DNA from 4 places in the Pseudomonas sp. S3_B11 genome. Region 2 is predicted to be linked to each of the others. Evidence: predicted binding sites of a transcription regulator. Region 2 holds the regulator's gene; each other region holds the start of a gene.
The links. Region 2 encodes sigma-54, which starts transcription at its own class of promoters, with help from an activator protein. Its sites were predicted from a motif close to ANTGGCATNNANNTTGCTNT; they were not measured.
Positions count from the first base shown of each region.

Region 1: the regulator sigma-54 is predicted to act here: its motif matches at 3,306-3,325, upstream of AB4O22_RS17560 (CmpA/NrtA family ABC transporter substrate-binding protein).
Region 3: the regulator sigma-54 is predicted to act here: its motif matches at 2,040-2,059, upstream of AB4O22_RS05010 (circularly permuted type 2 ATP-grasp protein).
Region 4: the regulator sigma-54 is predicted to act here: its motif matches at 1,596-1,615, upstream of glnK (P-II family nitrogen regulator).

Region 1 is NZ_CP162749.1:3,904,267-3,911,517, forward strand. It holds gene rlmKL (bifunctional 23S rRNA (guanine(2069)-N(7))-methyltransferase RlmK/23S rRNA (guanine(2445)-N(2))-methyltransferase RlmL) at 1-1,161, opposite strand, end outside; gene rmf (ribosome modulation factor) at 1,693-1,908, shown strand; gene AB4O22_RS17555 (quinone-dependent dihydroorotate dehydrogenase) at 2,198-3,217, opposite strand; gene AB4O22_RS17560 (CmpA/NrtA family ABC transporter substrate-binding protein) at 3,450-4,661, shown strand; gene AB4O22_RS17565 (ANTAR domain-containing response regulator) at 4,676-5,251, shown strand; gene AB4O22_RS17570 (nitrate/nitrite transporter) at 5,619-6,830, shown strand; gene AB4O22_RS17575 (protein kinase domain-containing protein) at 6,840-7,251, shown strand, end outside.
Region 2 is NZ_CP162749.1:4,881,379-4,888,629, reverse strand. It holds gene rapZ (RNase adapter RapZ) at 1-459, opposite strand, end outside; gene ptsN (PTS IIA-like nitrogen regulatory protein PtsN) at 462-926, opposite strand; gene hpf (ribosome hibernation-promoting factor, HPF/YfiA family) at 938-1,246, opposite strand; gene AB4O22_RS22125 (RNA polymerase factor sigma-54) at 1,323-2,816, opposite strand; gene lptB (LPS export ABC transporter ATP-binding protein) at 2,981-3,706, opposite strand; gene lptA (lipopolysaccharide transport periplasmic protein LptA) at 3,706-4,254, opposite strand; gene lptC (LPS export ABC transporter periplasmic protein LptC) at 4,241-4,810, opposite strand; gene AB4O22_RS22105 (KdsC family phosphatase) at 4,818-5,342, opposite strand; gene AB4O22_RS22100 (KpsF/GutQ family sugar-phosphate isomerase) at 5,343-6,317, opposite strand; gene AB4O22_RS22095 (ATP-binding cassette domain-containing protein) at 6,592-7,251, shown strand, end outside.
Region 3 is NZ_CP162749.1:1,055,137-1,062,387, reverse strand. It holds gene AB4O22_RS05015 (alpha-E domain-containing protein) at 1-589, opposite strand, end outside; gene AB4O22_RS05010 (circularly permuted type 2 ATP-grasp protein) at 599-2,008, opposite strand; gene AB4O22_RS05005 (ribonuclease E inhibitor RraB) at 2,479-2,820, opposite strand; gene AB4O22_RS05000 (hypothetical protein) at 3,022-3,258, opposite strand; gene AB4O22_RS04995 (START domain-containing protein) at 3,399-4,007, opposite strand; gene AB4O22_RS04990 (YkgJ family cysteine cluster protein) at 4,062-4,316, opposite strand; gene AB4O22_RS04985 (hypothetical protein) at 4,464-4,940, opposite strand; gene AB4O22_RS04980 (aminotransferase-like domain-containing protein) at 5,026-6,468, opposite strand; gene AB4O22_RS04975 (OmpA family protein) at 6,669-7,251, opposite strand, start outside.
Region 4 is NZ_CP162749.1:6,225,283-6,232,533, forward strand. It holds gene AB4O22_RS27785 (methyl-accepting chemotaxis protein) at 1-1,089, shown strand, start outside; gene AB4O22_RS27790 (accessory factor UbiK family protein) at 1,143-1,403, opposite strand; gene glnK (P-II family nitrogen regulator) at 1,817-2,155, shown strand; gene AB4O22_RS27800 (ammonium transporter) at 2,189-3,523, shown strand; gene AB4O22_RS27805 (secondary thiamine-phosphate synthase enzyme YjbQ) at 3,737-4,162, shown strand; gene sutA (transcriptional regulator SutA) at 4,265-4,588, shown strand; gene AB4O22_RS27815 (HAD family hydrolase) at 4,797-5,501, opposite strand; gene xerC (tyrosine recombinase XerC) at 5,498-6,397, opposite strand; gene AB4O22_RS27825 (DUF484 family protein) at 6,400-7,122, opposite strand; gene dapF (diaminopimelate epimerase) at 7,136-7,251, opposite strand, start outside.

The DNA.
Region 1 (7,251 bases), 980 kb from region 2:
CAACACCTTGATCAGCAGCAATTTGCACGGCAAGGCGCCGTTCCAGAACGAATACTGCTTGTGACTGCGAATGCCCATGCGCTTGCCCAGGTCCGGCGCGCCGGTGAACACCGCCGCCTCCCAGTTCAGGCAGGCCTGGCGCAGACGCTCGCCAAGGTTCTGGTAGAGGTAAAGCAGGCTGGCTTCATCGCCCAGGCGCTCGCCGTACGGTGGGTTGCAGATCACCAGGCCCTTCTGGTTCTGGTCCGGACGCGGCTCGAAGGTGGCGACTTCGCCTTGATAGATCTTGATCCATTCGCTCAGGCCGGCACGTTCGACGTTGTTACGCCCCGGCTGGATCAGTCGTGGGTCGGCTTCGTAGCCGCGAATCCACAACGGTGGCTTGGCCAGGCCGGCGGCGGCGCGTTCACTGGCCTCTTCGTGGAGTTTCTTCCACAACGCCGGCACATGGCCGAGCCAGGCGGTGAAACCCCACTGCTGGCGGCGCAGGTTCGGCGCCATGTCGGCGGCGATCATCCCGGCTTCCACCAGGAATGTGCCCACACCGCACATCGGGTCGGCCAGCGCCCCGCCTTCAGCGGCAATGCGTGGCCAACCGGCACGGATCAGGATCGCGGCGGCGAGGTTTTCCTTCAGCGGCGCGGCGCCCTGCTGCAGGCGATAACCGCGCTGGTGCAGGCTGTGGCCGGAGAGGTCGAGGGAGAGGATCGCTTCGCCGCGGTCCAGGCGCAGGTGGATGCGCAGGTCCGGGTTGAGCTTGTCGATGGACGGCCGCTCGCCCGTCGGCGTGCGCAGCTTGTCGACGATGGCGTCCTTGACCTTCAAGGCGCCGAAATGGGTGTTGTCGATGCCCGAGCCGTGGCCGCTGAACTCCACCGCCAGGGTGCCATCGGCCAGCATGTGGTCTTGCCAGTCGACATCCAGCACGCCGTGGTACAGGTCTTCGGCGTCCTTCATCGGGAAGCGCTTGAGTACCAGCAACACGCGGTTGGCCAAGCGCGACCACAGGCACAGGCGATACGCCGTTTCCATGTCGGCCATGCCGCGCACGGCCGAGGTGTGCTCGCGCGCCTCTTCAAGGCCAAGCCCGACGGCTTCCTCGATGAGCAGGCCTTCGAGGCCCTTGGGGCAAGTGAGGAAGAGTTCGAAACGATCGGACATGGGATTTCCAGAGCCTTTGGCTAAGTGGACCGGGCAACGCATTGCCGGGCCGGGTTCAATCAGGTGCTTTTCTCAAGAGCACCCGCGTGGCACGAAAGTGTGCCGTGCCACCCTCGCCGCTCAGGTTAAAAGAGCTTAGATGCGAAGGCAGAAAAAAAATTCTGTGCAACAAATTGTGAAAACTCGACCCTTTCGTCGAATAGTACCCGAGTGCAACGGGAGGACATTCTCATCCGAGCCAGACCTACCCCTTTCGGCGCAGGGCCGATCATACAGGGGTCTTGCTCAAAAGCGGTCAACGAACATCAAGTTACTTATCGCCCTAACATCTTTATTGTTACGTGCTTATGACAAAACGATCATTCCATCCATGTGACGCTTTGGTTAGAACTCAACACAGGTTGACGTCGCAACGGCGTCAACACCTCGGCTCGTCACGCCGGCAACGAGCCACCAACGGCAGAATGATTCTGCCCCGGCCTCGATAGAGGTCGACGCTAAGTAACAGTCAACAAGTGAGGGCAACACCCTATGAGAAGACTTAAGCGTGATCCGTTGGAAAGAGCATTTTTACGTGGTTACCAATATGGCGTTGGTGGTAAATCCCGTGAGCTTTGCCCCTTTACTCTACCGTCGGTACGTCAAGCCTGGATCAATGGCTGGCGAGAAGGACGCGGCGACAACTGGGACGGTATGACCGGCACTGCGGGTATCCATAGACTCAACGAACTTCACGCCGTCGGCTGACACAGGGCTTAATACTCAAGAACTCGACAATTTGACACTCATATCGATTTAACCACGCACGTCCCATCCGGACGGCGGGCTACGGCCCAGGGGGCTCCTTCGAGGAGCCCTTTTTAATGCCTGGGTTTCAAGAGGTTGAGCTGCAAACACTGTTGTGGCGACACGCTGTGGGAGCAAGGCTTGCCCGCGATGAAGACGACGCGGTCTACCTGGAACCGAGGCGCCTGCATCGCGAGCAAGCTTTGCTCCCACAACTTGCTCGCATCAATAGATGCCGACCGTTCCTGAATCAACCCAACGCCGCAATGGCATCCACCGACTCACGAATCAACGCCGGCCCCTTATAGATAAAGCCCGAATAAATCTGCACCAGGCTCGCCCCGGCGGTGATCTTCTCGGCGGCGTGGCGGCCTTCGGTAATCCCGCCCGCGGCGATAATCGGCAAGCGCCCCGCCAATTCAGCGGCCAGCACCTTCACGGTGTGGGTGCTCTTGTCACGTACTGGCGCGCCAGACAAGCCGCCCGCCTCGTCACCGTGTTCCAGCCCTTCGACACCTTCGCGACCCAGGGTCGTGTTGGTGGCGATTACTGCGTCCATGCCCGTCTCGATCAGGGCCTGGGCCACCTGGGTGGTCTCTTCGTCGGTCATGTCCGGGGCGATCTTGATCGCCAGCGGCACGTGCCGGCCGTGAATCAACGCCAGTTCTGCGCGCCGCCGGGCCAGGTCGGCCAGCAGTTGCTTGAGCGAATCACCGAACTGCAGGCTGCGCAGCCCCGGGGTGTTGGGGGAGCTGACGTTGACGGTCACGTAGCTGGCGTGGGCGTAGACCTTGTCCAGGCAGATCAGGTAGTCGTCGACGGCGCGCTCCACCGGCGTGTCGAAATTCTTGCCAATGTTGATGCCCAGCACGCCCTTGTACTTGGCCGCGGCCACACGGGCCAACAGATGATCGACGCCCAGGTTGTTGAACCCCATGCGGTTGATGATCGCCTCGGCTTGCGGCAGGCGGAAAAGCCGTGGCTTGGGGTTGCCCGGCTGCGGTCGGGGGGTGACGGTGCCGATTTCCACGAAACCGAAACCCAACTGGGCGAACCCGTCGATGGCCGCGCCATTCTTGTCCAGGCCCGCCGCCAACCCGACCGGGTTGGGGAATTCCAGGCCCATGACCGTCACCGGCAATTTTGCCGGGGCCTTGCACAACAAACCGTTTAGGCCGAGGCGTCCGCCCGCGCCGATCAAGTCCAGGGACAGGTCGTGGGAAGTTTCCGGGGAGAGTTTGAACAGCAGTTCACGGGCCAGGGTGTACATGGGCGGCTTTGACTCGGGCGACGAAATGAGGCGGCGATTATAGCCGGGCAACGGCGGCTCAAGCGAGGCGCCCGCACAAAACGATAGCGCTGGCATATGCCTTGCACCCTTTTGGTCATCAGCGCCCATGCCAACGACGGAATGAGTGCCACACTGTTTTAAGGGACAACGGCGTCGTCGTCCGGCCTCCTGGGCCCGGACACGGCGCTTTTTTATGTGGAAGGTGATACCGATGAATGAAGTTCCAGCCAACCCCCTGGCCTGGGTCAACGGCAGCGATGCCCCGGAAAAGAGCGCGGTCAACCTCGGTTTCATGGCCTTGAGCGACTGTGCCCCGCTCGTCGTGGCCGCCACCCAGGGCTTCGCCCAACCCTACGGCCTGACCCTGAACCTCAAGCGCCAGGCCTCCTGGGCCAACCTGCGCGACAAGCTGGTCAGCGGCGAAATCGATGCCGCCCACAGCCTGTATGGGTTGATCTACGCGGTGCACCTGGGCATCGGCGGGGTCGCGGCGAGTGACATGGCCGTGCTGATGGGGCTGAACCAGAACGGCCAGAGCATCAACCTGTCCCATGGCTTGCAGGCCCAGGGCGTGACCAGTCCTGAAGCACTGGAACAACACGTGCACCAAACTCGCCCGAAACTGACCTTCGCCCAGACCTTCCCCACCGGCACCCACGCCATGTGGCTCTATTACTGGCTCGCCGCCCAGGGCATCCACCCGTTGTCGGATGTCGACAGCGTGGTCGTGCCTCCGCCGCAAATGATCGCGCACCTGCAAGCCGGGCGTATCGACGGGTTTTGCGTCGGCGAGCCCTGGTGCGCCAGCGCGGTGAAGCAGAACCTCGGTTTCACCCTGGCGACCACCCAGACCATCTGGCCCGATCACCCGGAAAAAGTCCTGGGTTGCACCCGCGCGTTCGTCGAGCAATACCCCAATACCGCCCGGGCCCTGGTGATGGCGATCCTCGAAGCCAGCCGCTTCATCGAACAAAGCAGCGAAAACCGTCGCAGTACCGCGCAACTGTTGACTGCGCCTGAATACCTCGACGCCCCGCTGGACTGCATCGAGCCGCGCCTGCTGGGGATTTATGCCGACGGCTTGGGCAATAGCTGGCAGGATCCCCACGCCATGCGCTTTCATGGCAACGGCGAGGTGAACCTGCCGTACCTGTCGGACGGCATGTGGTTCATGACCCAGTTCCGCCGCTGGGGCCTGCTGCGCGAAGACCCGGATTACCTGGCCGTGGCCCAGGACGTCCAGCAACTCAAGCTGTACCGCGAAGCCTGCGCGGCATTGGACATCGCGTCCCCGCGCCAGGACATGCGCAGCAGCCAACTGATCGACGGCATCACCTGGGACGGCTCGGATCCGGCCGGGTACGCCCGCAGCTTCAAACTGCACGCCTTGAGCGATGCGGCTCCCCTTCTCGCCAGCCGCTGACAGGAGCCACGACCATGCTGCGTATCCTGCTGATCAACGACACCGCGAAAAAAGTCGGTCGCCTCAAGGCCGCCCTGATTGAAGCCGGGTTCGAAGTCATCGACGAATCCGGCCTGACCATCGACCTGCCAGCGCGCGTCGAAACGGTGCGTCCGGACGTGATCCTGATCGATACCGAGTCACCCGGGCGCGATGTGATGGAGCAAGTGGTGCTGGTCAGTCGCGACCAGCCACGACCGATCGTCATGTTTACCGACGAGCACGACCCCAATGTGATGCGCCAGGCGATCAAGTCGGGCGTCAGCGCCTACATCGTCGAAGGCATCCATGCCGCGCGCCTGCAACCGATCCTCGACGTGGCCATGGCCCGCTTCGAAAGCGACCAGGCCCTGCGCGCCCAGCTCCTGGCCCGGGACCAGCAATTGGCTGAGCGCAAGCGCATCGAACTGGCCAAGGGCATGCTGATGAAGATGAAGGAATGCAACGAGGAACAGGCCTACACCCTGATGCGCCGCCAGGCCATGAGCCGCCAGCAGAAGCTGATCCAGGTGGCGGAGCAGATCATTGCCATGAATGAGCTGCTGGGCTGAAAGCCTTGTAGCGCCTGCCTCGCCCCCTACTAATGATCGTTCCCACGCTCTGCGTGGGAATGCCGCCAGGGACGCTCCGCGTTCCGCTTCACAAGGTGACGCAGAGCGTCACGGGATGCATTCCCACGCAGAGCGTAGGAACGATCATGACAGACCTGGCACAGATATCGCTTAAGCAAACCCACAGGTAACCAACGGCGGTTGCCCCACCTACGACAAAGACGTCGCACACCCTTCTTGCCTCTCTGGCGATCCGGGTTGCGGCGTTTTTTTGTTTTGGCCCTTCGGGACCGGTGGTGCGACCACAGACGGCGCACTGCTCAAAGCACTGACTCATTTCTCGAGACTTTTACAGCTGAGGTGCGCGATGAATTCAAGCTTCTGGAAATCCGGCCATACCCCGACCCTGTTCGCGGCCTTCCTCTACTTCGACCTGAGCTTCATGGTCTGGTACCTGCTCGGCCCACTGGCGGTACAGATCTCCGCTGACCTGCACCTGACCACCCAGCAACGCGGCCTGATGGTCGCGACGCCGATCCTGGCTGGCGCCGTGCTGCGTTTGTTCATGGGCCTGCTGGCCGACCGGATCTCGCCAAAAACCGCCGGCATGGTGGGCCAGGTGATCGTGATCAGCGCGCTGTTCTGCGCCTGGAAACTGGGTATCCACAGCTACGAACAAGCCCTGCTGCTCGGCCTGTTCCTGGGTGTGGCCGGTGCTTCGTTCGCCGTGGCCCTGCCGCTGGCGTCCCAGTGGTATCCGCCACAGCATCAAGGCAAGGCCATGGGCATTGCCGGTGCTGGTAACTCGGGCACCGTGCTCGCTGCGTTGATCGCACCGGTCATGGCCGTGGCCTTCGGCTGGACCAACGTGTTCGGCTTCGCGCTGATCCCGCTGGTGCTGACCCTGGTGCTTTTCGCCTGGCTGGCCAAGAACGCCCCCGAGCGGCCAAAAGCCAAATCCATGGCCGATTACCTCAAGGCCCTGGGCGACCGCGACAGCTGGTGGTTCATGTTCTTCTACAGCGTGACCTTCGGCGGCTTCATCGGCCTGGCCAGCGCCCTGCCCGGCTACTTCAACGACCAATATGGCCTGAGCCCGGTCACCGCCGGCTACTACACCGCCGCCTGCGTCTTCGGTGGCAGCCTGATGCGTCCATTGGGCGGCGCCCTGGCGGACCGTTTCGGCGGCATCCGCACCTTGCTGGGCATGTACACCGTGGCGGCCGTCTGCATCGCCGCAGTGGGCTTCAACCTGCCGAGCTCCTACGCGGCCCTGGCGCTGTTCGTCTGCACCATGCTCGGTTTGGGTGCGGGCAACGGTGCGGTGTTCCAACTGGTACCACAACGCTTCCGTCGCGAGATCGGCGTGATGACCGGGCTGATCGGCATGGCCGGCGGCATCGGCGGCTTCGCCCTGGCGGCGGGCATGGGCGCGATCAAGCAAAGCACCGGCAGCTATCAACTGGCGCTGTGGTTGTTCGCCAGCCTCGGTGTCCTGGCCTGGTTCGGCCTGCACGGCGTCAAGCGTCGCTGGAGAACCACTTGGGGTTCGGCAGCTGTCACCGCTGCTCGGGTATAAGCTGCAACCATGAGCCTGCAACTGAGTTTCGCCGAAGCCAGTGCCATCGGCCCGCGGGAGGAAAACCAGGACGCCCTGCGCCTGGTCACCCCCGCCCCAGCCCTGGCCGCCAGCAAGGGTTACCTGTTCGCCATCGCCGACGGCGTGAGCCAATGCGCCGACGGCGGGCTGGCCGCCCGTTCGACCTTGCAGGCGCTGGCCCTGGACTACTACTCCACGCCGCAAACCTGGGGCGTGGCCCAGGCGCTGGACCGGCTGTTGCTGGCGCAGAATCGCTGGCTGCAAGCCAACGGTGGCGGGCAACCGCTGCTCACCACCGTCAGCGCCCTGGTCCTGCGGGGCCGGCGCTTCACCCTCGCGCATGTCGGCGATTGCCGAGTCTACCGCTGGCACGCCGACCACCTGCAACGGGTCAGTGAGG
Region 2 (7,251 bases):
GATCGTGTCACGCAACTGATACAGGTTCAGATGCGTGGTGTTGACCTTCAGGTCCGCCAGGTCGGCGATCGGCCCCAGTAGCAGGCTTTCATCCTCGATGGCTTCGGCCAGGGAGCGGTTGGCATTGCTCAGTGGGTGGCGCCGGCGGGTTTCGGAGAAACGCTTGAGCAGTGTCTCTTCATCGGCATCCAGGTACAGCACGTCGCACTGGATATGCCGGCTGCGCACTTCCTCGAGCAGTTCAGGAAAACGCGACAGGTGGCTTGGCAGGTTGCGCGCATCGATGGACACCGCCACCAGCGGCTGCGCCAGCTCGGTGTGGATCAGGGCGCGCTCGGCCAGTTCCGGCAGCAGGCCGGCGGGCAAATTGTCGATGCAATAGTAGCCGCTGTCCTCAAGCACGTTGAGGGCCGTGCTTTTACCGGAGCCGGAGCGGCCACTGACAATGATCATGCGCATTTTTAATGACCGTTCTGCTCGTCCAGGACAACCTGGTACAACGCTTCATTGCTCGGTGCGCTGCGCAGTTTTTCGCGCACTTCCTTGCGGTCCAGCATGCTGGCAATCTGGCGCAGCAGCTCGAGGTGCGCATCGGTCGCCGCTTCCGGGACCAGCAATACAAACAGCAGGTCCACCGGGGCGCCGTCGATGGCGTCGAAATCTATAGCGGTTTCAAGGTGCAACAGCGCGCTGATCGGCGCGGCACAACCCTTGAGACGGCAGTGGGGAATGGCGATGCCGTTGCCAAAACCGGTGGAACCGAGTTTTTCACGGGCAACCAATGCCTCGAAGACGTCCTGCATTTCCAGATCCGGTACCTCGCGGTGGATCAGGTTGGCAATGTGTTCGAGGGCTTTCTTCTTACTGCCGCCCGGCGCGTTCACCTGGGAACGGCCGGGGGTCAGGATGGTTTCTAGTCGGATCATGGATTGGGGGGTTAACGACCGGTTGCGCCCTGGAGGAGGCTCTGGGTCTTTTCCTTATGCTTTTTGAGTTGGCGATCCAGCTTGTCGGTCAGCAGGTCAATCGCGGCATACATGTCTGTGTGCTCTGCGTTGGCAACCACTTCTCCGCCGGGGATATGCAGCGTGGCTTCGATTTTCTGCAGCAGCTTCTCGACGTTCATCGTGACTTGCACGTTGGTGATCTTGTCGAAATGCCTCTCCAATCGGTCGAGCTTTTCGCCGATGTAGGTGCGCAGGGGTTCGGTCACTTCCAGTTGGTGTCCACTGATGTTGACTTGCATACAGCTTCTCCTTCGTTGCCAGTGCATAAAGCGGCAGGCAGAAATGCCTGCCACTGGAACGCTGTGGCGTGGCCTGTTACATCAACCGCTTGCGTTCGCTCGAAGGCGCGATCCCGAGGGATTCGCGGTATTTGGCGACGGTACGGCGGGCCACCTGAATGCCTTGTGCCTCCAGTAAACCAGCGATCTTGCTGTCACTCAACGGCTTTTTCTGATTTTCCGCGGCCACCAGTTTTTTGATGATCGCGCGGATGGCCGTGGACGAGCATTCGCCGCCTTCGGAGGTGCTGACATGGCTGGAGAAAAAATATTTCAATTCATAGATACCCCGAGGGGTATGCATGAATTTCTGGGTGGTTACCCGGGAAATCGTCGACTCGTGCATACCCACTGCCTCGGCAATGTCATGCAGGACCAACGGTTTCATCGCTTCATCGCCGTACTCCAGGAAGCCGCGCTGATGCTCGACGATCTGGGTGGCAACTTTCATCAGGGTTTCGTTGCGGCTTTGCAGGCTCTTGATGAACCAGCGGGCTTCCTGCAACTGGTTGCGCATGAAGGTGTTGTCGGCGCTGGTGTCGGCGCGCTTCACAAAGCCGGCGTACTGGGCGTTGACCCGCAGCTTGGGCACCGACTCCTGGTTGAGCTCCACCAGCCAGCGATCATTGTGCTTGCGCACGATCACGTCGGGGACCACATATTCGGGCTCGGTGGATTCGATCTGCGAGCCGGGGCGCGGGTTGAGGCTCTGCACCAGTTCGATGACCTGGCGCAGCTCATCTTCCTTGAGCTTCATGCGGCGCATCAGTTGGCTGTAGTCGCGGCCGCCCAACAGGTCGATGTAATCGGTGACCAGTCGCTTGGCTTCGGCCAGCCATGGTGTCTTGGCGGACAACTGGCGCAGTTGCAGCAACAGGCACTCGCCCAGGTTGCGGGCACCGATGCCGGCCGGTTCGAACTGCTGGATGCGATGCAGGACGGCTTCGATCTCGTCCAGCTCGATGTCGAGCTCGGGATCGAAGGCTTCCAGGATTTCTTCGAGGGTCTCGTCCAGGTAGCCCTGGTTGTTGATGCAATCGATCAGGGTCACGGCGATCAGGCGATCGGTGTCGGACATCGGCGCCAGGTTCAACTGCCACAGCAGGTGGCTTTGCAGGCTTTCGCCAGCAGAGGTACGGGTGGTGAAGTCCCACTCGTCGTCATCGCTGCTCGGCAGGCTGCTGGCGCTGGTCTGGTAGACGTCTTCCCAGGCCGTGTCCACAGGCAGTTCGTTGGGGATGCGTTCGTTCCATTCGCCATCCTCGAGGTTGTCCACCGTCGGGGCGGTTTCCTGGTAGGCCGGTTCCGGGATTTCGGTGTTGGTCTTCTGCTCGACGTTGTCGGCCAGCGGATCGGTGTTGTCGAAGTCGTCGCCTTCTTCCTGGCGTTCGAGCATCGGATTGGACTCCAGGGCCTCCTGGATTTCCTGTTGCAGGTCCAGGGTCGACAATTGGAGCAGGCGGATGGCCTGTTGCAGCTGCGGTGTCATCGTCAGCTGCTGGCCCATTCTCAAGACTAGCGATGGTTTCATGGCAGGGGCTTAACACCTTATTCGCCGGCGCACATGCGCCATCCACTACAGGGCGCCGAGGCGCCAAACTTAAGCAAATTATATGCCTGAAACTGAAGTGTTTGCCTAGAGCGTCGCCATAATAAAATTAAACGACGCTCGGACAATTCGCCAGACACTTGTGCTTACAGGCGGAACTCATGGCCCAGATACACTTCCTTGACCAGGTCATTGGCCAGGATGGCTGCGGAGTCGCCTTCGGCGATCAGCTGGCCGTCGTTGACAATGTAGGCGGTTTCACAGATATCCAGCGTCTCGCGCACGTTGTGGTCGGTGATCAGCACGCCGATCCCCTTGGCCTTGAGGTGATGGATGATCTGCTTGATGTCGCCTACCGAGATCGGGTCCACGCCGGCGAACGGTTCGTCGAGCAGGATGAACTTCGGTGCGGTGGCCAGGGCGCGGGCGATTTCCACGCGCCGCCGCTCGCCGCCGGACAGGCTCATGCCCAGGTTGTCGCGAATGTGGCTGATGTGGAATTCCTGCAGCAGGCTTTCCAGCTCCTGGCGACGACCGGCCTTGTCGAGTTCCTTGCGGGTCTCGAGGATCGCCATGATGTTGTCGGCAACCGACAGTTTGCGGAAGATCGACGCTTCTTGCGGCAAATAGCCGATACCTGCCTTCGCCCGGCCGTGCATTGGCTGGTGGCTGACGTCCACGTCGTCGATCAGCACGCGACCCTGATCGGCCTGGACCAGGCCGACGATCATGTAGAAGCAGGTGGTCTTGCCCGCGCCGTTGGGGCCGAGCAGGCCGACGATCTGGCCGCTGTCGATGGACAGGCTGACATCACGCACGACTTGACGGCTCTTGTAGCTCTTGGCCAGGTGCTGAGCTTTCAGAGTTGCCATTACTGGGCCTTCTGCTCGTCGGTTTTCTTTTTCGGTTGGATCACCATGTCGATCCGCGGACGCGACTCGGTCACCTTGCTGCCGGTGGCGCGACCGGCGCTGGCCAGCTTCTTGACTGTGTCGTAGACGATTTTCTCGCCCTGGGTGACGTTGTTGTCCTTGTCGACGACCTTGGCGCGGTCGATCAGGACCACGCGATCCTGGGAGGCGTGGTACTGGATGGTTACCCCATAGCCCTGCACTGGCTTGGTATCGCCTGCGGTTTGCAGTTGCTCGAAATAGGCCAGGTTACCCACCGAGGTCACCACGTCGATGTCGCCGGACGGGGTGCGGGTGATGGTCACGGTATTGCCGGTGACCTTCATCGAGCCCTGGGTGATGATCACGTCGCCTTTATAGGTGGCAACGCCATTCTTGTCGTCGAGCTGGGCGTCGTCGGCCTGGATGCGGATAGGTTGGTCGCGGTCGTTGGGAAGAGCCCAGGCGCTCGCGCTTCCCAGTGCTGCGCCCAGACTGAGCAAAATAGGGAGGGTTTTAGCGAGCTTCATACTGTCCTCTTACGTTCGATAGCAGGTGTATCCTGCTTTCCTTCAAATACGCTTTCATTCCCGTGCCGGTCGATACACCCCCGGCGCCGTCGATTCTAACGGGTTGCTCGGTCTGCGCATATTCTTGCTGTGGGAACACGGTCATGCGCGTGCTGGTGATGATGGTCGTACGGTTTTTTTCGTCGGTTCGGGCGACGCGCACCGAGTCGATCAGTTCCACTTCGGTGCCGCCGGAATTGACTTCGGCGTGCTCGCTCTGCACGTGCCACGGAAACTCGGTGCCGCGGAACATGTTCAGATCGGGCTTGGTAACCAGCGTAATGTCAGTGGCTTTTACGTGGTCGACCTTGTCGGACGTCATCTCGTATTGCACCTTGCCGTCGGGCAGGTACTGCAGGGTATGCGTGTTGGTCGCGTACCAGTCGATCTTTTCCTCGACCTGGGCCGCAGGCTGGTCGAGAAACCGTTCGGGGCTGATGTTCCAGTAGCCCACCGCAGCAAAAATCGCCGCGATACAGCCGAACACCACGATGGTGCGAATCTTCTTGCTCAGCATAAATGGCTCACAGGTACGCGGCGTTGGCCGCTTCGAGGCGGCCCTGGGCGCGCAGGATCAGTTCACAGAATTCGCGGGCCGCACCTTCGCCGCCTCGCGCCGTGGTGACGCCGTGGGCATGCTCGCGGACGAAACTGGCCGCGTTGGCGACTGCCATGCCCAGGCCGACCCGGCGAATCACCGGCAGGTCTGGCAAGTCGTCACCGAGGTAGGCCACCTGTTCATAGCTTAGGTTGAGTTGACCGAGAAGCTCGTCCAGCACCACCAGTTTGTCTTCGCGCCCCTGGTAAAGGTGCGGGATGCCGAGGTTCTTCGCGCGCCGCTCGACCACCGGGGTCTTGCGGCCGCTGATGATAGCGGTCTGCACGCCGGCGGCCATCAACATCTTGATGCCTTGGCCGTCGAGGGTGTTGAACGTCTTGAACTCGCTGCCGTCTTCGAGGAAGTACAGGCGACCGTCGGTCAGCACGCCGTCCACGTCGAAAACCGCCAGCTTGATGGCTTGGCCACGTTGCAACAGGTCTGTGTTCATTTACATGACTCCCGCACGCAGCAGATCGTGCATGTTCAGGGCGCCCACCGGACGGTCTTCGTCGTCGACGACCACCAGGGCGCTGATCTTGTGGTCTTCCATGATTTTCAGGGCCTCGGCGGCGAGCATCTCGGCGCGGGCGGTCTTGCCGTGGGGCGTCATGACTTGCTCGATGGTGGCACTGTGGATGTCGATGGTGCGGTCCAGGGTGCGGCGCAGATCGCCGTCGGTGAAGATCCCGGCGAGCTTGCCGTCGACCTCCAGGACCACCGTCATGCCCAGCCCCTTGCGGGTCATTTCCATGAGCGCGTCCTTGAGCAGCGTGCCGCGCAGCACTTGTGGCAACTCCTGGCCAGCGTGCATTACGTTTTCGACTTTCAGCAGCAGGCGACGGCCGAGGGCGCCACCGGGATGGGAAAAGGCGAAATCTTCCGCGGTGAAGCCCCGGGCTTCCAGCAGCGCCACGGCCAGGGCGTCGCCCATGACCAGGGCAGCGGTGGTGGAGGAGGTCGGTGCCAGGTTCAGCGGGCAGGCTTCGTGTTCGACATGAACATTGAGGTTCACTTCGGCAGCCTTGGCCAGCGGCGAGTCCGGGTTGCCGGTCATGCTGATCAACTGGATGCCCAAGCGCTTGATCAGCGGCAGCAGCGTGATGATCTCATTGGTGGAGCCGGAGTTGGACAGGGCCAGGATGACGTCGTCCCGGGTGATCATGCCCATGTCCCCGTGGCTGGCTTCGGCCGGATGGACAAAAAAGGCCGTGGTGCCGGTGCTGGCGAGGGTGGCTGCGATCTTGTTGCCGATGTGCCCGGACTTGCCCATGCCGACCACGACCACGCGGCCTTTGCTGGCCAGAATCATCTCGCAGGCGCGTACGAAATCAGCGTCGATATGGGGCAGCAAGCCTTGCACGGCTTCGAGCTCGAGGCGGATGGTACGTTGTGCCGATTGAATCAGGTCGCTGGATTGGCTCATGTCAGAAATCGTATAGCCCGATGAAAAGGCGGCGATTATAGCGGCAATGAACAATTCCCTCACGTAAGTTCGTCATGCTTTGTTCGAGGGGCCGCAAGGTTCGACATAAAATGTGGCTTTTTACCTTAAACCAGGCTTAACAGGCGGGGCGTTGGCCTTGGGCGCTTGGCTGTTGCAGTGATATAGTTCGCCGCCGGTTCGTGTGCCCGGCGGTACCGGCGCTTGTCGGCTGCCCTGGGCATTCGAATGTGAGGCTGCATCGCAAGGAGTTTAGATGAGTGCCGACAACGCCTACGCGGTCGAGCTGAAGGGACTGTCCTTCAAGCGAGGGACGCGCAGCATTTTCAATGACATCGATATTCGCATTCCGCGCGGCAAGGTCACCGGCATCATGGGGCCTTCCGGGTGTGGCAAGACCACGCTGCTGCGGCTGATCGGGGCACAATTGCGCCCCAGCGCCGGCGAAGTCTGGGTCAATGGTCAGAACCTTCCCGAGTTGTCTCGCAGTGACCTGTTCGATGCGCGCAAGCACATGGGTGTGCTGTTCCAGAGTGGTGCGCTGTTTACCGATCTCGATGTGTTCGAGAACGTGGCGTTCCCGCTGCGGGTCCATACCGAGCTGCCGGAAGAGATGATCCGCGACATCGTCCTGCTCAAGTTGCAGGCCGTTGGGCTGCGGGGCGCCCTCGACCTGATGCCCGACGAGCTGTCCGGCGGCATGAAGCGCCGGGTCGCGTTGGCGCGGGCGATTGCCCTCGATCCGAAGATCCTCATGTACGACGAGCCCTTCGTCGGCCAGGACCCGATCGCCATGGGCGTGCTCGTGCGCCTGATCCGCCTGCTCAACGATGCGCTGGGCATCACCAGCATCGTGGTCTCCCACGACCTGGCCGAAACCGCGAGCATTGCCGACTACATCTATGTGGTTGGCGAT
Region 3 (7,251 bases), 3.0 Mb from region 2:
TGCCATCGCTGACCGTGTCGGCCTGGTCGCCGGCCATTTCGTAGCGGGCGTCGAGCAAGCGCAGGGTGTTGTCGGCCCTTTCGATAAAGGTCCCCAGGCGAATGAAGCGGAACGCGTCGTTGCGCATGATGGTGCCGTAGGTTGCACCACGAAACAGGTGGGATCGCTCCTTGATCCACTCACAGAAACGGCTCATGCCGTAGCGATTCAAGCCCTGCTCGGCGATACCGCGAATCTCCAGCCAGGTGGCGTTGATGTTCTCCCACATGTCGGCGGTGATTCGTCCACGCACCGCGTGGGCACTGGCTCGCGCGGCGCCGAGGCAACTGTAGATACTGGCCGGGTTGGCCGCTTCCAGGGCAAAGAAATGCAGCAGGCGCTCGGCGTGCAGCTCGCCGTGTCGCTCCCGGTAATCATCCAGCGTGCCGGTGATCAGCAATGGCATGGCCAGCTCGTGCAGGCCGTCGCCACGCCCGTCCTGGGGCATAAGTGACAACGAATAGCTGACGTCGAGCATCCGTGCGAGGTTTTCCGCGCGCTCCAGGTAGCGCGACATCCAGTACAGGTCCGAGGCGGTTCTACTCAGCATGGCAGCTCCTCAATCCTCGACTACCCAAGTGTCCTTGGTCCCACCGCCCTGGGATGAATTCACCACCAGGGAACCTTCGCGCAGCGCCACCCGTGTCAGCCCGCCAGGCACCACGCGGGTCTCACGGCCAGCGAGCACAAACGGCCGCAAGTCGATGTGGCGCGGGGCGATGCCGTTTTCGACAAAGGTCGGGCAGGTCGAGAGCGACAGCGTCGGCTGAGCGATGTAGGCGTGCGGCTTGGCCTTGATCCGTTCGCGGAAGGCATCGATCTGCGCCGTCGTCGCGGCCGGCCCCACCAGCATTCCATAACCGCCGGAACCCTGGGTTTCCTTGACCACCAGGTCGGGAAGATTCGCCAACACGTGGGACAGCTCGGCAGGATTACGACATTGCCATGTAGGAACGTTCTTCAGGATCGGCTCTTCGTCCAGGTAAAAACGGATCATGTCGGTGACGAACGGGTACACCGACTTGTCGTCCGCCACGCCCGTGCCGATGGCATTGGCCAGCACCACGTTGCCGGAACGGTAGGACGACAACAGGCCCGGCACCCCGAGCATCGAGTCCGGATTGAAGGCCAGTGGATCGAGGAACGCATCGTCGAGGCGACGGTAGATCACATCCACCGCTTTCGGGCCGTCGGTGGTGCGCATGAACACTTTGTCATCGCGCACGAACAGGTCGGCGCCTTCCACCAATTCCACGCCCATCTCCCGGGCCAGGAAAGCGTGCTCGAAGAACGCGCTGTTGAAACGCCCTGGCGTGAGCACCACGACACTGGGATCGTCCAGCGGGCTGGAGCTTTTCAGGGTATCGAGCAGCAGGTTCGGATAATGGTCGATGGGGGCGATACGCTGGGCGGCGAACAGTTCGGGGAACAGGCGCATCATCATCTTGCGGTCTTCGAGCATGTAGCTGACGCCGCTGGGCGTACGAAGATTGTCTTCGAGCACGTAGTACGTGCCGTCACCGTCGCGCACCAGGTCGACACCGCAAATGTGCGCGTAGATGTCACGATGCAGATCCAGCCCTTGCATCGCCAGTTGGTACTGCTCGTTGGCCAGCACCTGTTCGGCGGGAATGATCCCGGCCCGGATGATCCGTTGTTCGTGGTAGAGATCGGCCAGGAACATGTTCAGCGCCTTGACCCGCTGGATGCAGCCACGTTCGACCACCCGCCATTCACTGGCCGGGATGCTGCGCGGGATCGTGTCGAAAGGGATCAGGCGCTCTGTCCCCTGCTCGTCGCCGTAGAGCGTGAACGTAATGCCAGCACGATGAAACAACAGGTCGGCTTCGCGCCTGCGTTGCGCCAGCAGCTCATCAGGCGTTTCAGCCAGCCAGCGGGCAAACGCCTGGTAATGCGGGCGGACCTGGCCGTTGGCATCGTACATTTCATCAAAACCGCTGCGGATCATGCCGTACTCCTTGTCACCCTGGCAGCAAGGCTTCGCAAGCCCCGTGCCATCGGCATAAACGCTTTATGATCAACGGGTTGGATTCTCCTCTGACAGGCCGCGCACTTTTCTAGTGCAACAAATGCCCCCACCCCGCTGTCCCCCGCTTCATTGCGACGCAGGGGCGTCGCTCTGCTGAGCATAGTCACGGAAAAACGACGCGGCTTGATCTGGATACAGTTAGGTACAAAACCTGGCGCTTGTGGTGTTGCCGGGGGACATGCTCGCCTATTCGGCGTCCGCCACAAATCCCTGTGGGAGCCAAGCTTGCTCGCGATGGCAGTGGGTCAGCCCCGCATCGATGTTGAATGTGCCGCCGCCATCGCGAGCAAGCTTGGCTCCCACAGTAATGTTCAATGTTCGGTTAGCTCACAGACATGAAAACGGCCGACACAAAGGTCAGCCGTTGCTGTGGTTGCGGTGAGTAACTGTCAGGCCTGCAGGCGCCGGATCTCTTGCTTGACACCCCAGCCCTCGATCACACCACCCAAGGGTTCGACGACTGCCTCAAAGTCTTGCTCGAAGTCGCCAATGTCATCGTAGGTGGCGTACATCACCCGGCTCAGTTCCAACGACCAAGCCCCATCGTCCCGTGCACTGATCTGCGCGTTCAACGATTCTCCCCGAAAATGACCTGCCGCCCTGCGCGCCCGCTCCTCGTCCGGGAAAATGGCGTAGAACTCAATGGGATGGAATCGGGAAAAATCGAAACCGCCTTCTTTCATGCGGCGCAACACGCTGGTGCTGATGTCTTCTTGATAGGCTGTGCTCATGAAACGTCCTCCTGAAACCAATGGATAGACTTTCCGTCTTCCCGTGCGTGAAGCCCTCAGGCTGCAAGCGGTACGGCATCAAATGGCCGTCGGGACACAAGCATGTAGCTGACAAGACCGGACCTTCGCGATCCTTTCGCTGATCTCAATTGCAGAGTAGCCGCAAGTGGCAGCCGCTGCCAAGCGAGACCAGGCACCGTTTCATGAAATCGGTGTAATGCTGATGATTTCAATGCTGTGCTGGGACTTGAGGTTCTTGACGGTGGGATCTTCGGTGCGACCTTCCAGGTCGTTGAGGTCCAGTTGGGCGGGCACGGGCAGCAATTTTTCGCGAATCAGTTGTGCAGCCTGCTCCATCGTAGGCTCCTGCTCGTAGTCGAACTGCTCGGCGATGGCTTCGCCATGATCATCCACGAAAGTGATTTCCCACTTTTGCATCGGTGTCTCCTTGATCAATTCAGGGCCTGGCTTACCTCTATCTCGACATTGAGGGCCGGACAATCGTTCCGCCGGGCGTCTGGACGGCACACATGAAAAGACCGCCTCCGGGGCGGTCTCTGCAGTGCAGCCGTGGCCGATCAGTTTTCGGCGCGTTCCTTCAGGGCTTTCAAGGTGTTGAACGGCGCATCCACCACGAACTTGTTCGCCAGCCAGGACGGCACGTCACCCCCTGGTTCGGTATGGACCTGGTAGGTCACTTCGATCTGGTCAGCGCCCTTTGGCGTGAACTTCCAGAAGCCGTCGACCTGGGTCACCCGCACGAAACCTTGCTCTTCAGGCAGGTATTTCGGCACGCCCTTGAGCTTGCGGGTCAGGCTGCCATCAGCGCCCTCTTCGGTGGTAACTTCAAGCACCGAGTCCCGGGACGTCACCGGCCATGGCGTGTTGAACTGGGTGTAGGTCCAGCTCTGATTGCCTTCGTGCTTGAGCAGTTTCTGGCTCTTGCATTCATGAATCCAAGCGCAGGCACCGGGAACGTCTTCCTGCAGGGCCCGCAGCTTGGCCATGGTGGTTTTCATCACCGTCACGCCACGGTAGGCCTTGTATTTGGAGCCCGTCACCTCACTGAGGGAAACCTTGATACCGTCCTTCTCCCTGGCAACCTGCCAGTCCTCTGCCTGAGCGGTGGCCGCTGCCAGCAACACGGTCAACCCACACAACACAGCCATACGATGCAGCGAACCCATAGTTCTTTTCCTTATTGTCCAAGTTCGTTCAGTTAGGATCCGTTCATTGACTCATTACGCTGCCGTGATTTGCTCCCACCAACCGATCAGTCGGATGGCCTCTTCACTGCTGCTGCCGCAAACCTCGATGTCGGCTTCGAACGCCGAGCACACTGCCGGACGCTCCGGCTGGCCGAAGATCCGGCACAGGTTATCGACCGACAATTGTGCGCAACGTTCTCCCGCCGGTTTGCCTTGGGGCATGCCAGGGATAGGTGAGCTGATGGAAGGGGCGATGCAACAGGCGCCACAGCCTTCACGGCATTTCATGACGACAACATCCTCACGACAGTAATGGTTAGTAACAGAACACAGAGTAACGGCTAAAACACTCGTTTTAAATTACCGTCTGCGTGTTTTTTTGCCCACGGCGAGATGACCGAATGGTCAGCGACGAACCGCAGGCCTGCCGAAGGTTTATTGCTTGAATTCGAAGTCCAGCGCCGCGCCTTCCACCTCGTGGCGCTCCGGGCTGCGCAGTGGCAGCTGCATTTCATTGCTCAACAAACGGCCATTGAGCTGAAAGGGACCGGGTTTCTCACCGAACATCGACGGCAAGAGCGGCTCACGCCTGGACTGTACCACCTTACCCGGTGGTTGCAGTTTATCGACCATCTCATGGGGCAAGCTCAAATCCAGCTTGGCCGGCGGCAATGGGGTCTTGGCGACCTCGTGGGCGGATTTGCTCTTGGAGGCGATGGGGGCGCGTTTTTTCTTCGCGGGTGCCACTTTCTTGGCGGAAGGCTTCTTGGCCGCTGTGTTTTTTTTCGGCGCATCCTTCGTGGCACTGGCAGCCGGTTTTTCCTGCGCTGGCGCTGCCGCGACGACGCCTCCCATGTGGAAGACGCTCAACAGACCGATCAAAACCCAGGCAGCAGGAACAATGGCTTTCATAAATACAACAGCATTGACGGCAGAGACCCCCATGCTCGCCTGATAATGAGGCGCTGACAAGCACATCGAGCCAAGTCGCTGATATCTAAAGAAATCCGTTGGCCGTCTCCTGGCACAATTGAGTGGCCAACAGCCCCAGCGTCATCAAGGCCCGCTCCGCCTCCCGGTTCCAGGGTATGCCGCAGTTCAAGCGAATGCAGTGGTTGAACTGCTCGGTATTACTGAAAATCAGCCCTGGCGCGATACTGATGCCCTGTTGCAACGCCCGCACATGCAACTCCTGGGTATTGACCCGCCCCGGCAGGCTGACCCACAGGATGAAGCCTCCAGTGGGACGGCTCATCTGCGTGCCTTCGGGGAAGTACTGCTGCACCGCCAGCTGAAAGGCGCTGAGGTTCTTGCGGTATTCCTGGCGGATATAGCGCAAGTGCCGGTCATAGCCGCCGTTTTCCAGGTACGCGGCAATGCCCATCTGCGTGACGCTGCACGCCGAGTGCGTGCTGAAGGTCTGGAGCCGCTGGATTTCCTGTTGGAATTTCCCCGCGATCATCCAGCCGATGCGCACACCCGGCGACAACGTCTTGGAAAAACTCGAACAGTAGATGACCCGGTCCAGCCGGTCGTAGGCCTTGAGGGCCTTGGTGCGCCCCTGCTCGAACATCAACTCGCCATAGATATCGTCCTCGACGATCTGGATGTCGAAGTCCGACGCCAGGCGCAGCAGTTGCTTTTGCCGCTCTTCCGGCATGGTGCCGCCGAGAGGATTGCTCAGGCGCGTGGTCAGCACCAGCGCCTTGATCGACCACTGGTTGGCCGCCAGCTGCAAGGCCTCCAGACTCATGCCAGTGACCGGGTCGCTGGGGATCTCGATAACCTTGAGGCCCAACAGATCCGCCAGTTGCAGCAAGCCGTAATAGGTCGGCGACTCGGCGGCGATCAAATCCCCCGGCCGCGTCAGCACCCGCAAGGACATCTGCAGCGCATCGACGCAGCCGTGGGTGATCACCACCTCGGAAGGGTCCACCACGACGCCGGCATCGCGCATGCGAATCGCCACTTGGCGACGCAACGGCTCGAACCCCGGGCTGAACATGTAGCTGAACGCCCGCGGGCTGTGGAAGCGCGTGACCTTGGCCAATTGCTGATGCAGGGCCCGGACAGGCAGATAGTCGACGCTCGGCACCGCAGCCCCCAAGGGAAACACCCCTTCGCGGCGCGACTCGACCAATATTTGCTGGATGATACTGCTGCGTGTCACCAGCCCCGGACGCTCTACCCGGGCAATGTCCGGCGTCGGTGCCGTCAGGGCCGGCGTCTGGTGCACGTAGTAGCCCGACTGCGGCCGCGCGCGAATCAGCCCCTGGTCTTCAAGGTTGGCGTAGGCCTGCAGCACCGTGGCATGGCTGACGTTGAGCTGCGAGCTCATCTTGCGCACCGACGGTACGCGCTCACCGGGCTGATACACACCGCGCCGGATGTCTTCAGCCAGCTGTTGAGCAATACGTTGATAGAGCAGAAGGTTGGTCATGACGCAGCACTCGATTTCACGGGCATTTTATTCTTGTCGGAAACGATACCGGAACAGTTTAGAAGTGTACTGGGACAGTTGCCAGATTACTCGACAGTACAGTGGAGTGACAGCTCTAACTGTACCCATCGTGCATCGATTGCAGGGCCAAAAAAACCCGGCGCCTTTTACAGGGGCCGGGTTTTCCAGTGACGCAGTCCTTAGCGGGCGGCGCCGAGCTGGCCTTTTTCGTCGGAGAACACAATTTCAACGCGACGGTTCTGTGCCCGGCCACGCTCGGAAGCGTTGACGTCCACCGGGTATTGGTCACCGTAGCCTTCAACCTGGATACGCTTTTCGTCTATCCCCAGGTCCACCAGCACATCCGCCACCGCTTGCGCGCGGTCGCGAGACAACTTGAGGTTTTCCTGCTTGCCGCCGGTGCTGTCGGTGTACCCCTCGATACGGACCACACGCTTGGGGTTGAGCTGCAGGAACTGCACGATCTTGAGCACGACCCGGTTGGCCGAGCTCTTCAGTTCCGCTTCGCCGGTGTCGAACAGCACGTCACCCAGGGTCATCACCAGACCGCGATCGGTTTGTGTGGTCGCCATCGCCATGATCTGTTCCTCAAGCCATTTGCCCTGCTGCTGCACGCTCAGCAACTTGGATTCACGCAGGGCCAATTGCAGGCGCTGGCGTTCCAGTTCGAGCTTGGCGGCACGCTCTTCGTTGAGCACCTGGTTGCTGTGCTCCCGGGCAATCGCACTGTAGCGCTGGCTCAGGTAGGCGTAATGCTGCACA
Region 4 (7,251 bases), 1.3 Mb from region 2:
GCCGCCACGCAGCAGGAGGTGACCGCCAAGACCGTGTTGTACAGCGGCATCGTCGTGGCCTTTATCGCCGCGCTGCTGTTGGGCGTGTTTATCAGCCGTCTGATCAGCCGACCGATTGCCACGGCGGTCGATTGCGCGCAACGCATCGCCCAGGGCGACCTGACCCAGCACATCACCAGTCGTGGTCGCGACGAGGCCGGCCAATTGCTCAAGGCCCTGGGCGATATGCAGACGAGCTTGAAGACCACCATCCAGCAGATTGCCAGCGCTTCGGACCAGTTGGCTTCTGCCGCCGAGGAACTGACGGCGGTCACCGATGATGGCAGTCGTGCCTTGATTCGGCAGAATGATGAAATCCAGCAGGCCGCCACGGCCGTGACCGAGATGACTTCGGCGGTCGAGGAAGTGGCCCGCAACGCGGTCTCCACTTCACAGGCGTCGCAATCGACCAGCACACAGGCCAGCGAGGGGCGTGATCAGGCCCGTAGCGCGGTGCAGGCGATCAACAACGCCACCCGGGAAATTACTTCGTCTACCGGGCTGGTCAGGGACCTTGCCGTGCAGGTTCGCGATATAGGTAAGGTGCTGGATGTGATCCGCGGGATCGCTGAACAGACCAACCTGTTGGCGCTCAACGCGGCCATCGAGGCGGCCCGCGCCGGGGAGCAGGGTCGCGGCTTCGCCGTGGTGGCCGATGAGGTTCGCGCCCTGGCGGCGCGGACCCAGGCGTCTACCGGTGAAATCGAGAGCATGATTCACTCGGTGCAGGACCGTGCCGACAGTGCGGTTGATGCCATGGGCAAGAGCCAGGCGCTGGTGACCGAGACCCAGGGTCTGGCCCGGGCCACTGGCGAGGCACTGGAGCAGATTGCCGACGGTATTTCGCAGATCAATGACCGTAACCTGGTGATTGCCACGGCGTCCGAGGAACAGGCCCATGTGGCCCGTGAGGTCGATCGCAACCTGGTGAATATCCAGGATCTGTCGACCCAGACTGCGGCTGGGGCGAACCAGACCAATGCTTCGAGCCAGGAGCTGTCCAACCTGGCCCTGTCATTCAATACCCTGGTCGGCCGTTTCCGTCTCTGACCCGTCGGGGTGAATACGCCTGGGTGACCGGGCGTATGTCGCCGGCTCGTGGCTTATTCCTGTGCCGGAGCCAGTCGCGCTTCCAACTCGGCAACCTTGGCCTCCAGGCTCTCGAGCCGCGCCCGGGTCCGGGCCAGCACAACCATCTGGCTGTCGAATTCTTCCCGGCTTACCAGGTCCAGTTTGCTGAAGCCGCTTTGCAGCAGGGCCTTGAACTGGCTTTCGATTTCGCTTTTGGGCAGCGGCGTGTCGCCACTCAAGATGCGGGAGGCGTGGCCGCTCAGGGCGTCGAGGAGGTCTTTGGGGGCAAGCATGGCAGGTGTCCTGAAAACAATGGCGGGCAGTGTATCACGCAGTGTCTATAGTCAATTCGCAAGCCAGGGATGCACGCTTTTCGCGCATAGGCCCGGGCGTGGCTGCACTGTTGTTGTGCGTATCGCTGCGGTTCTTGGCGCAACGCACGTCGAGCAGGTGGCCAAGAGACTGAAATCAGAGGGTTTGGTGCAGATGGCAAGGTTTCTGCTTAGAGGCTGATGACCCATGCACTGATGCAGTCGCTGTGACGAATGCAGTGCAGCAGGCGGAACGGGGAGTTTCGTCAGGATCGGTTAACTGGCACCTGTCGGGCAACTTGGGCCGACGACGCGTTACAAAGCCAGGCACTGCGCTTAGACTTGAGTCGGGTTTGTTTTCCTGGGGCAAGTCCACCAATTCGGGAGAAAGTTTCATGAAGCTAGTCACTGCCATCATCAAACCGTTCAAGTTGGACGACGTGCGCGAGTCGTTGTCCGAGATCGGCGTGCAGGGCATTACCGTTACTGAGGTCAAAGGCTTCGGTCGGCAGAAAGGTCACACCGAGCTGTATCGCGGCGCGGAGTACGTGGTCGATTTCCTGCCCAAGGTGAAGATCGATGTCGCCATTGACGACAAGGATCTTGATCGGGTGATCGAGGCAATCACCAAGGCCGCCAACACCGGCAAGATCGGTGACGGGAAGATCTTTGTGGTCAATCTGGAACAGGCTATCCGCATCCGTACCGGCGAAACCGATACCGACGCCATCTAAGCCGCCAAACCCAACGCCCCAGGAGAAAACAATATGACTCTGCGTAAATTCGCAGGGCTAGGAGCCCTGTTGTCCTTCGCAATGCCTGGCCTGGCCATGGCAGAAGAAGCGGCAGCCCCAGTCCTGAACTCCGGCGACACCGCCTGGATGCTCACGGCCACGATTCTTGTACTGTTCATGACCATCCCTGGCCTGGCGCTGTTCTACGGCGGCATGGTTCGGTCGAAAAACCTTCTTTCCGTGATGATGCAGTGCTTTGCCATTACCGGTCTGATCAGCATCCTGTGGGTCATCTATGGCTACAGCATTGCGTTCGACACCACCGGCATGGAGCAGGGTGTCGTCAACTTCAATTCCTTCATCGGCGGTTTCGGCAAAGCGTTTCTGGCAGGCGTCACGCCAGCCAGCCTGACCGGCCCGGCGGCGCTGTTCCCTGAAGCAGTGTTCATCACCTTCCAGATGACCTTCGCCATCATCACTCCGGCCCTGATCGTCGGCGCATTTGCCGAGCGGATGAAGTTCTCCGCCATGCTGGTCTTCATGGGCGTGTGGTTCACCCTGGTGTATGCACCGATTGCCCACATGGTCTGGTCCGGTAACGGCGGCCTGCTGTGGGACTGGGGCGTGCTGGACTTCGCTGGCGGCACCGTGGTGCACATCAACGCCGGTATCGCAGGCCTGGTGGCGTGCCTGGTATTGGGCAAGCGCAAAGGCTTCCCGACCACGCCAATGGCGCCGCATAACCTGGGTTACACCCTGATGGGCGCGGCCATGCTGTGGGTCGGCTGGTTTGGCTTCAACGCCGGTTCCGCTGTCGCGGCCAACGGCACCGCCGGCATGGCGATGCTGGTAACCCAGATCGCGACCGCTGCGGCGGCGCTGGGCTGGATGTTTGCCGAGTGGATCACCCACGGCAAGCCAAGCGCACTGGGCATCGCCTCGGGCGTGGTGGCGGGCCTGGTTGCTATCACCCCGGCTGCCGGCACCGTGGGCCCGATGGGCGCTCTGGTCATCGGCCTGGCAGCAGGCGTGGTGTGCTTCTTCTGCGCCACTACCCTCAAGCGCAAGCTCGGCTACGACGACTCCCTGGACGCCTTCGGCGTACACGGCATCGGCGGTATCCTCGGCGCGATCCTGACCGGTGTGTTTGCAGCACCGGCCCTGGGTGGCTTCGGCACCGTGACCGATATCGGTGCGCAAGTGTGGATTCAATTCAAGGGCGTGGGTTTCACGGTGGTCTACACCGCGATCGTCACCTTCATCATCCTCAAGGTCCTGGACGCCGTCATGGGTCTGCGTGTCACCGAGGAAGAAGAAGCCGTGGGCCTGGACCTGGCCCAGCACAACGAGCGTGGCTACAACCTGTAAGCGCACGCAATAAAAAAATGCCCGGTTCGCCGGGCATTTTTTTGTCTGGAATTTGTCATTGCTCACAAGGTGCAGCGGTTTTTCCGACGCCTTTTGTTGTGGATGCGACACAGGTTTTTATACCGCCAAAGGCTTACACCGAAGCAAGAATATTAGGCCCTTTGTTTTTTCCCAGAGCGCGCTAGAATGCGCGCCGAACGTGCGGAGATCTGTATGTGGCAACAGACGCTGATAACCCTGCGGGCAAGGCCCCGGGGCTTTCATCTGGTGACGGACGAGTTGCTTGCCGGCCTGCCTGAACTCCAGGCGTGTCGTGTCGGTCTGTTGCATCTGTGGCTGCAGCATACCTCGGCCTCGTTGACCATCAACGAGAACGCCGATCCGGCGGTACGTCGAGACTTCGAACGATTTTTCAATCGGTTGATCCCACAAGGAACCGCCGACTATGAGCACAACGACGAAGGCCTGGACGACCTCCCGGCGCACTTCAAGGCCAGTGTGCTCGGCTGCCAGATCAGCCTGCCGGTCACGGCGGGACGGCTGGCATTGGGTACCTGGCAAGGTGTTTATCTGGGCGAGCATCGTGATCACGGCGGTGCTCGTAAAGTCCTCGCCACCTTGTACGGTGATGGGGCGTAACCGCTGATTGCCGGCGGATGTTGAATTTTTTCTGGCAGCCTTCGAACTGATGGCGAAGCTGGGCTATAACTAATCTGCTTTTCGCAAGTCATGAGGTAGAACATGAGCGACGATGATCTGGAAAACGACGACCTCGAAGTAGGCGACGAAGACGAGACCGAAGAAGGCCTTGAAGCGGCGGCGGAAGACGTTGCCGACGACGATGGGGCCGATGTTCCGGTTCCTACCGCCAAAGGCAAGGCGAAGGCGGCCGTTTCGGTCGACGAGTTGCCGAGCGTAGAGGCCAAGAACAAGGAGCGTGATGCGCTCGCCAAGGCCATGGAGGAATTCCTGGCCAGGGGCGGTAAGGTGCAGGAAGTGGAGGCCAACGTGGTCGCTGATCCACCCAAGAAGCCTGACAACAAGTACGGCAGCCGCCCTATCTGAATATCGGCTTCATTGCTTGCTGAAAAAGCCCGCCGTCGCTGCGGGCTTTTTCATGGGTGCGATTCCATTCCCCAGGCCAGGCGCAGTCCCTGTGGGAGCGAGCTTGCTCGCGAAAGCGGTGGGTCCGTTGGCATTGATGTTGGATATGCCGCCGTCACCGCGAGCAAGCTCGCTCCCACAGAGGGCTGTAGTGGCTACAGGGCGGGGGTCAGCGCTGGCGATGCCACCCTGCCAATAACCCTGGCAGTTCGGTCAGGCTGCGGATTTCTGCATCCGGCGCGTGGTCGGCATTCCAGGGCTTGCCTGCCGGGTTGAACCATACGGCGCGCAGGCCGGCCTGTTGGGCGCCGGCGATGTCGTCGCCCGGGTGATCGCCAATGTGCACGGCGGTTTGCGCCGTGGCGCCGCCGCGTTGCAGGGCTTCGTGGAACAGTCGGGCGTCAGGCTTGGCGATGCCGATGTCTTCGGCGCACAAGGCGAACTTGAAATAGTCCGCCAACCCCAGGCGCCGCACATCGGCGTTGCCATTGGTGACCACACCGAGGGCGAAGTGATTGGCCAGGATCTCCAGGGTGGGCTGCACCTCGGGGAAAACCTCCAGTTGATGACGGGCGTGCAGGAACGTCTCGAAGGCCTGGTCCGCCAGCTCCGAAGCTTGCCACTGGTCGTAGCCGGCTTCCTGCAAGGCACGGAACAACACGCGTCGGCGCAGTGCACTGATGCGATGCTTCAGGCCGGGTTCTTCGCGCAATACTTGCTCGCGAATCGAAAAAAGATGCTCCACCGGCACGCCGCCCAGGTTCGGCGCGTTATCGGTCAGCCATTGGCGGAGTATGGCTTCGGCGCTGGCGATCACCGGGGCGGTGTCCCACAGGGTGTCGTCCAGGTCGAAAGTGATCAGTTCGATGGTCATGATTCGTCGCCCTTGATGCGTTTGGCCCTGGGATGGGCACTGTCATAGACCGTCGCCAGGTGCTGGAAATCCAGGTGGGTGTAGATCTGGGTGGTCTTGATGTCCGAGTGCCCCAGCAGCTCTTGAACGGCGCGCAGGTCCTGGGAGGACTCCAGCAGATGGCTGGCGAAGGAGTGTCGGAGCATGTGCGGGTGCAGGTTCTGTCCCAGCTCCCGTTCGCCGGCAGCCTTGACCCGCAACTGAATCGCCCGCGGGCCGAGGCGCCGCCCCTGTTGGCTGACGAAGACCGCGTCGTCGGCGGGGTTGGTCAGCGCCCGCAGCGGCAGCCATTGCTCCAGGGCTTCACGGGCCTTGCGGCCGACGGGCAGCAGGCGAGTCTTGCTGCCCTTGCCGAGCACCTGGACCATGCCATCGGCCAGGTCCAGTTGATCCAGGTTAAGCCCCGTCAGCTCGGAGAGCCGCAGGCCGGAAGAATAGAACAGCTCGAGAATCGCCTGGTCACGCCGGGCCAGGAAGTCATCCTCGACGGCGCCTTCGAGCAGTTGCAGGGCGCGGTCGGTGTCGAGGGTCTTTGGCAGTCGGCGCTCGCCCTTGGGCGGTGCCAGGCCGGTGGCCGGATCGTGATCGCACAAACCTTCGCGATTGAGGTAGTGATACAGGCCGCGTACCGCTGACAACAGGCGCGCCAGACTGCGGGAGGATTGCCCCTGTTGATGCAGGCGGGCGATCAGGCTGCGCAAGCGCTGGATGTCCAGGGCCGCCCAGCTGCCGATGTTCTGCTTCTGGCACCAGCCCAGCACTTTTTCCAGGTCGCGGCGATAGGCCGACAGCGTGTGGGGCGACACCTGGCGCTCACTGCGCAGATGTTCGCAGTAGGCGTCCAGCTGTCGTTCCATTATCAGCGTACCGAGCGCAGCGAACCGGCAACCCGTGGCAGCACCCGGCCGGTGACTTCGGCGATGTAGCTCAAGAACAGCGTGCCCACCGAGCTTTTGTAGTGCTGCGGATCGCGACTGGCGATGGCCAGCACACCGTGCACGCCTTGATGGGCGATGGCAACGACGGCGGTGGAGCCGATCTGCTTGCGCTGTTCTTCGCCGAACAGGAAGTCCAGCTCATGCTCGCGCAGGCTGCCGCTGACGCTTTTGTCTTCCGTGAGCAGGCCGCCGATGGCCGTCTGCGCTTCGGCGTGGGTCACCCAGCGGCCCACCGGCATGGCGTTGTCGCCGAACAGGATCAGGCTGACAAAGGGCACCTGGAAATCCTGGCGCAGGCTGTCTTCGACGCTCATGACCAGGTCTTCGAGGGTGCTGGCGTCCATCAGGGCCAGGATCAGCCGACGGGTCTTGTCGAACAGTCGGTCGTTGTCCCGGGCCACGTCCATCAGGTGCGAAAGACGATGGCGCATTTCGATGTTGCGCTCGCGCAGGATTTTCATCTGGTGTTCCACCAGCGACACGGTATCGCCGCGCCGGTGGGGGATGCGCATCGTCGCCAGCAGTTCTTCATGCTCGACGAAGAAGTCCGGATGAGCTTCCAGGTAAGCCGCCACGGCTGCGGTTTCTGGCAGGCTGGGGGATTCGTCGGGCTGTGGGGCTGGAACCTGTGGCTGGTCGGTCATGGGTTTGGCTCACTCAAAGACGAACTTGTCCTTCGTATACGCGCACTGCCGGGCCGGTCATCATCACCGGTTGGCCAGGGCCTGCCCATTCGATGGACAGACGCCCGCCGGGCAGGTCGATCAACAACG